Linked DNA regions of Pseudoduganella dura. The protein of the gene in region 1 interacts with the protein of each later gene in a pairwise test. Links are inferred from orthologs where the notes say so. Each region holds a gene or a part of one and is shown in the gene's direction. Other genes may lie near its edges. The genes, in order: GJV26_RS07125 and clpB.

Evidence for each region.
Region 2: the proteins of GJV26_RS07125 (region 1) and clpB interact in binary tests that used the Escherichia coli proteins (3 or more experiments, as listed by UniProt). The link is inferred for Pseudoduganella dura from one-to-one orthologs.

What each region holds. Positions count from the first base shown.
Region 1 is NZ_WNWM01000002.1:1,589,725-1,592,798, reverse strand. What follows is about bases 98-2,855. They hold GJV26_RS07125 (sulfurtransferase TusA family protein), read left to right. Parts: upstream 98-1,241; coding sequence 1,242-1,469; downstream 1,470-2,855. Other genes in these bases: GJV26_RS07115 (electron transfer flavoprotein subunit alpha/FixB family protein), read left to right, coding at 2,510-2,855; GJV26_RS07120 (electron transfer flavoprotein subunit beta/FixA family protein), read left to right, coding at 1,742-2,491; GJV26_RS07130 (NHL repeat-containing protein), read right to left, coding at 98-583. In the rest of the region: more of GJV26_RS07130, read right to left, coding at 1-97; more of GJV26_RS07115, read left to right, coding at 2,856-3,074. UniProt on the Escherichia coli protein: Involved in thiosulfate metabolism.
Region 2 is NZ_WNWM01000002.1:5,211,427-5,214,940, forward strand. The notes cover bases 148-3,345. They hold clpB (ATP-dependent chaperone ClpB), read left to right. Parts: upstream 148-535; coding sequence 536-3,145; downstream 3,146-3,345. Other genes in these bases: moaE (molybdopterin synthase catalytic subunit MoaE), read left to right, coding at 148-392; GJV26_RS22890 (ATP-binding protein), read right to left, coding at 3,156-3,345. Outside these bases: more of moaE, read left to right, coding at 1-147; more of GJV26_RS22890, read right to left, coding at 3,346-3,514. UniProt on the Escherichia coli protein: Part of a stress-induced multi-chaperone system, it is involved in the recovery of the cell from heat-induced damage, in cooperation with DnaK, DnaJ and GrpE. Acts before DnaK, in the processing of protein aggregates.

The sequences.
Region 1 (3,074 bases):
GACCGAACCACGTCGTGCCGATCAGGGAGGTGATCGTGCCGTCCGGCGCGATCTTGGCCAGGTTAACCGGCCCTTTTCTGCTTGGCGTGACGCGGACCTGCAGCAATACATAGGCATTGCCTGCCATGTCCGTCCCCCCATCCTGTACTTGAAGCATTGTCGGGTCGGTTTCGTTGCGCCATCGTAGCCAGGTCACGCCAGGCTGGCCGGGCTCCGGTGCCACGGCCAGCGTCAATGCCGTGCTGGCGCCGTCGCCGCTGGCGGTCACTGTCACGGCGGCGGGCGTGCCGGACCAGCTTGCCGGCGGCAGGTAGCGCACGGTCTCGCCGGTGCTTGCGCTGAGCGTGCCCGGCGCGCCGGGTGCCAGTTTCCAGTTGATCGTGCCGGCGGTGGAAAGCTTGGCGGTCAGCGGAATGGCGCTGCCATTGCCGATGGTCCGGATTGTCGGGCTGGACAGGGTCAGCACAGCCGCAGGGACAGGTGCGGGTGCAGGTGCTGCCGTGACCGGGCTGGTATCGTTATTGCCGCCGCCGCAGGCCGACAGCAGGGCGCAAATGATCAGTGGAGTAAAAATTTTATTCAATATGGCCTCCTATAGTGATCTAACCAGCCATTATAGGTAGCGGAACGACATGAAATTCTATTCAATTCTATCCGTCAAGCAGCCTGCAGGAGCGTTTTTTCTTTTGAGCATCGCATGCTGGAAAAGCGTCAACTCGACGCGCGTCAGCTGCGTTATAGAAAGCACTGCGATAAAGCAATGCGAAGGAGCAGGGCCAATGCTACCAGGAGGCACCGCGGGCGGCAGGGAGGCGCTGCCGGGCAACACTTTACTGCCATGTGAGGAGTCAATAGCGCAATCTGTGCACTCATCCGCAAAATAAGCTATACCCGTCCGCATTGCGTGCTGCTCCAAGATCATGGGAACAGTTCCCGGTTACCAAAAGTAGTCGGGTCAACCATGGTATGAGCCAGTTTCATGGGTGCAGTGCTACCCCGCGGTGCATCCAGGCTTGTTCATGACGCACTGCGGCAGGGCGCATTTTAGGTCTATACTGCGGCCTTTACCCGCTGTCTCCAGCTCGTCTTTCCATTAATGAATCATACGTTGCAAATTTGCAACGAGATGGGAACTCTTTTGGTGCACTGCGTCAAGGCGCACTTTTTGGAGTAGACTGTCCTGAATCAGCACAACATTTGGTGAGAATCTGATGAGCGAAACTTTACTCGATACCGAAATTATGGAATTTCACAAGGAAATCGACGCACGCGGGCTGAATTGTCCGCTGCCGATCCTGAAGGCGAAGAAGGCCCTGGCCGAACTGGAGAGCGGTCAGGTGCTGCGCATCGTGGCAACCGACCCCGGTTCCGTGCGCGACTTCCAGGCGTTCGCCAAGCAGACCGGCAATCCGTTGCTGTCGCACGTGCAGCAGGGCGCTGAATTTACTTTCCTGATGCAGCGCAAGTGAGATTGCGGCACCGCTGACGCATTTCCGGTGGCGCCTGGCTGCGGCCGCCGTCACCAGCACACAAGGGGACAGTTTCCTGGCAGCAGGACTGTCCCTCGTTGTTTGTCCCACGCAAAATCTTTCGTTGCTGTCGACCCGATTGCACGAACAATCTTCTTTTTAGAGGCGCGCTTCTAACCTAAAATCGTACGGTCGTGCTTTAATTCCGTACCGGCCTAGAAAAACTTCTATAATCTAGCCCATTTCACTATCATTTTTCCCAAAGGCATCCCATGAAAGTCCTGGTACCTGTCAAGCGCGTGGTCGACTACAACGTCAAGGTGCGCGTGAAGTCCGACGGCACTGGCGTCGATATCGCCAACGTCAAAATGTCGATGAACCCGTTCGACGAGATCGCCCTGGAAGAAGCCACGCGCCTGAAGGAATCGGGCAAGGTGACGGAAGTGGTGGCGGTTTCCGCCGGCGTGGCGCAGTGCCAGGAAACGCTGCGCACCGGCATGGCGATCGGCGCCGATCGCGGCGTGCTGATCGAGACCACGGTCGAACTGGAGCCGCTGGCGGTGGCCAAGCTGCTGAAGGCGCTGGCCGACAAGGAGCAGCCGCAGCTGATCATCCTGGGCAAGCAGGCCATCGACGACGATTCGAACCAGACCGGCCAGATGCTGGCTGCGCTGCTGGGCTGGCCGCAAGCCACGTTCGCCTCGAAGGTCGAGCTGGAAGACGGCAAGGTCACCGTGACCCGCGAAGTGGACGGCGGCCTGGAAACCCTGGCCCTGACGCTGCCGGCCATCGTCACCACCGACCTGCGCCTGAACGAGCCGCGCTACGTGACGCTGCCGAACATCATGAAGGCCAAGAAAAAGCCGCTGGAAACGGTCAAGCCGGAAGACCTGGGCGTGGACGTGACGCCGCGCCTGAAGACGCTGAAAGTGGCCGAGCCGGCCAAGCGCTCCGCCGGCGTCATGGTGCCGGACGTTGCCACGCTGGTGTCGAAGCTGCGCACCGAAGCCAAAGTCATCTAAATACAGGAATCACACATCATGGTCGCACTCGTCATCGCAGAACACGACAACGCCAGCCTGAAAGGCAGCACCCACCACACCGTTACCGCGGCGGCGCAAGCCGGCGGTGAAGTCCACGTCCTGGTCGCCGGCTCGAACGCCGCGGCCGCCGCGCAGCAGGCCGCGCAGATCGCCGGCGTCACGAAAGTGCTGCTGGCCGACGCGCCGCATTTCGCCGACGGCCTGGCCGAGAACGTGGCCGAGCAGATCCTGGCCGTGGCCGGCAACTACTCGCACATCCTGGCTCCCGCCACCGCCTACGGCAAGAACATCCTGCCGCGCGTGGCCGCCAAGCTGGACGTGGCGCAGATCTCCGAAATCACCAGGGTCGATTCGCCCGATACGTTCGAGCGCCCGATCTATGCCGGTAACGCGATCGCCACCGTGCAGTCGTCCGACAAGGTCAAGGTCATCACCGTGCGCACCACCGGTTTCGATTCCGCCGCGTCGACCGGCGGCTCGGCTGCCGTGGAAAACCTGGCCGCCGTCGCCGATTCCGGCAAGTCGAGTTTCGTGGGCCGCGAAGTGGCCAAGTCGGACCGTC
Region 2 (3,514 bases), 3.6 Mb from region 1 along the record:
ACAGCAAGACCGGCGCGGTGGTCACGTTCGTCGGCACCGTGCGCGACCTGAACGACGGCGCGCAGGTGGCGGCGATGGAGCTCGAGCACTACCCGGGGATGACCGAAGGGTCGATCGACCGGATCATCGACCAGGCTGCCGCGCGCTGGCCGGTGCACGACGCGCTGGTGATCCACCGCGTGGGGCCGCTGCTGCCGCGCGACCAGATCGTGCTGGTGGCCGTGACGTCCGCCCATCGCGGCGAGGCGTTTGCCGCCTGCGAGTTCATCATCGACTACCTGAAGACCGAGGCGCCGTTCTGGAAGAAGGAAGAAACGCCGGACGGGGCGCGCTGGGTGGACGCGCGCGTGTCCGACGATGCCGCCCTGGACAAGTGGCAGGATCCGGCCTGAACTGCGGTGCCGTTCCCTGCCGGCGGGCTCTCCCGACGGGCCTCCCTGAAGTGCAGTGCTTGCGGAGGTAATGCTCCCGGGTGCTTGAAATAGTACGTGCGCATCCGCACTTTATCGGAAGATAAAACAAGGAGCCGAGCACCATGCGTCAAGACAAACTCACGACAAAACTTCAGGAAGCGCTCGCCGATGCCCAGAGCCTGGCTGTCGGCGGTGACAACCCCTATATCGAACCCGTGCACCTGCTGACGGCCCTGCTGAACCAGGACGACGGCAGCGCTCGTTCGCTGCTGCAGCGGGCCGGCGTCAACGTGGGCGGCCTCGCCGCCGCCCTGAAAGGCGCCGGCGAGCGGCTGCCGAAGGTATCGGGTACCGGCGGCAACGTGCAGGTCAGCCGCGAATTCGTCAACATGCTGAACCTGGCCGACAAGGAAGCGCAGAAGCGCGGCGACCAGTTCGTGTCCAGCGAGATGGTGCTGCTGGCACTGGCGGACGATAAATCCGATGCCGGGCGGCTGGCCAAGGAAAACGGCCTGTCCCGCAAGTCGCTGGAAGCGGCGATCGATGCCGTGCGCGGCGGCGGCAAGGTCGATTCGCAGGAAGCCGAAGGCCAGCGCGAATCGCTGAAGAAATACACGATGGACCTGACCGAGCGGGCGCGCCAGGGCAAGCTCGACCCCGTGATCGGCCGCGACGACGAGATCCGCCGCGCGATCCAGGTGCTGCAGCGCCGCACCAAGAACAACCCGGTGCTGATCGGCGAGCCCGGCGTGGGCAAGACGGCCATCGTCGAGGGCCTGGCCCAGCGCATCGTCAACAACGAGGTGCCCGATTCGCTGCGCGGCAAGCGGGTGCTGTCGCTGGACATGGCGGCATTGCTGGCCGGCGCCAAGTACCGCGGCGAATTCGAGGAACGGCTGAAATCGGTGCTCAACGAACTGGCCAAGGATGAAGGCCAGACCATCGTGTTCATCGACGAGCTGCACACGATGGTGGGCGCCGGCAAGGCCGAGGGCGCGATGGACGCCGGCAACATGCTGAAACCCGCGCTGGCGCGCGGCGAACTGCACTGCGTGGGCGCCACCACGCTCGACGAATACCGCAAGTACATCGAGAAGGACGCCGCGCTGGAGCGCCGCTTCCAGAAGATCCTTGTCGACGAGCCGAGCGTGGAAGCGACGATCGCGATCCTGCGCGGCCTGCAGGACAAGTACGAGCTGCACCACAAGGTGGAGATCACCGACCCGGCCATCATCGCGGCGGCCGAGCTGTCGCACCGCTACATCACCGACCGCTTCCTGCCCGACAAGGCGATCGACCTGATCGACGAAGCCGCCTCGAAGATCAAGATCGAGATCGACAGCAAGCCCGAGGTGATGGACAAGCTGGAGCGCCGGCTGATCCAGCTGAAGATCGAGAAGGAAGCCGTCAAGCGCGAGAAGGATGAAGGTTCGCGCAAGCGGCTCGACCTGATCGACGAGGAAATCGCCAAGCTGCAGCGCGAATACAACGATTTCGAGGAAGTGCTGAAGGCCGAGAAGGCCAACGTGCAGGGCACCACGCACATCAAGGAAGAGATCGAGCGCATCCGCCAGGAGATGGAGGCGGCCACGCGCGCATCGAACTGGGGCCGCGTGTCCGAGCTGCAGTACGGCCGGCTGCCGGAGCTGGAAGCGCAGCTCAGGCAGGCCGAAAGCAGCGGCGGAGACGAGAACAAGGACAAGCCGAAACTGCTGCGCACGCAGGTGGGCGCCGAGGAAATCGCCGAGGTCGTGTCGCGCGCGACCGGCATTCCCGTGTCGCGCATGATGCAGGGCGAGCGCGACAAGCTGCTGCACATCGAGGAAAAGCTGCACGAGCGCGTGGTGGGTCAGGATGAGGCGATCAACGCCGTGGCCGATGCGATCCGGCGTTCGCGCGCCGGGCTGTCCGACCCGAACCGCCCGTATGGCTCGTTCATGTTCCTCGGGCCGACGGGCGTGGGCAAGACCGAACTGTCGAAGGCGCTGGCCGCGTTCCTGTTCGATACCGAAGACTCGATGATCCGCATCGACATGAGCGAATTCATGGAAAAGCACTCGGTGGCCCGCCTGATCGGCGCGCCGCCCGGCTATGTGGGCTATGACGAGGGTGGCTACCTGACCGAGGCGGTGCGCCGCAAGCCCTACAGCGTGATCCTGCTCGATGAAGTGGAAAAGGCGCACCACGACGTGTTCAACGTGCTGCTGCAGGTGCTGGACGACGGCCGCATGACCGATGGCCAGGGCCGCACCGTGGACTTCAAGAACACGGTGATCATCATGACGTCGAACCTGGGCTCCCACAAGATCCAGTCGATGGAGGATGGCGACCCGGCCGTGACGAAGCTGGCCGTGATGGCCGAGGTGCGCGGCCACTTCCGGCCCGAGTTCATCAACCGGATCGACGAGATCGTGGTATTCCACGGCCTCGACGAAAAGAACATCGGTGCGATCGCGAAGATCCAGTTGCAGATCCTGGAAAAACGCCTGAAGCGGATGGAAATGGACCTGCAGGTCAGCGACGCCGCGCTGCACAAGATCGCCGAAGCGGGCTACGACCCGGTGTACGGTGCGCGGCCGCTGAAGCGGGCGATCCAGCAGGGCATCGAGAATCCGCTGTCGAAGCTGATCCTGGAGGGCCGCTTCGGGCCGAAGGACACGATCCGCATCGACGCGCGGGACGGCGCGCTGGTGTTCGGCGCCGATGGCAAGGTGGATATCGTCAAGGCGTAACGGCCGGCGATCAGGCAAGCAGGCGCACCGGCGCCGCATCATCGGATGCGGCGCCGGTTTTTTTTCGCAGCGTCCATTGCGCCAGCAGCCGGCTGGCGGCCAGCAGGTCGGCTCTCCCGAATCCTTCGGTATGGCGCGCAACGACGAGTTCGAGCAGTGCCTGCGCGCCGGCCTGTGCGCCCTGGCCGTGCCACAGCCGCGCCAGGCTGGTGGCGGCGCGCAATTCCCAGCCCAGTGCTCCCTGGTTGCGCGCCAGTAGCAGCGCGCCGCGGAACAGGTGCTCGGCGCCGGACCGGGCGGCGGGGCCGCCGGCGGCCAGCAGGCGCTCGCCCTGCTGGCGCCGCAGCTCCGCGGCGCACCAGCGCGCGT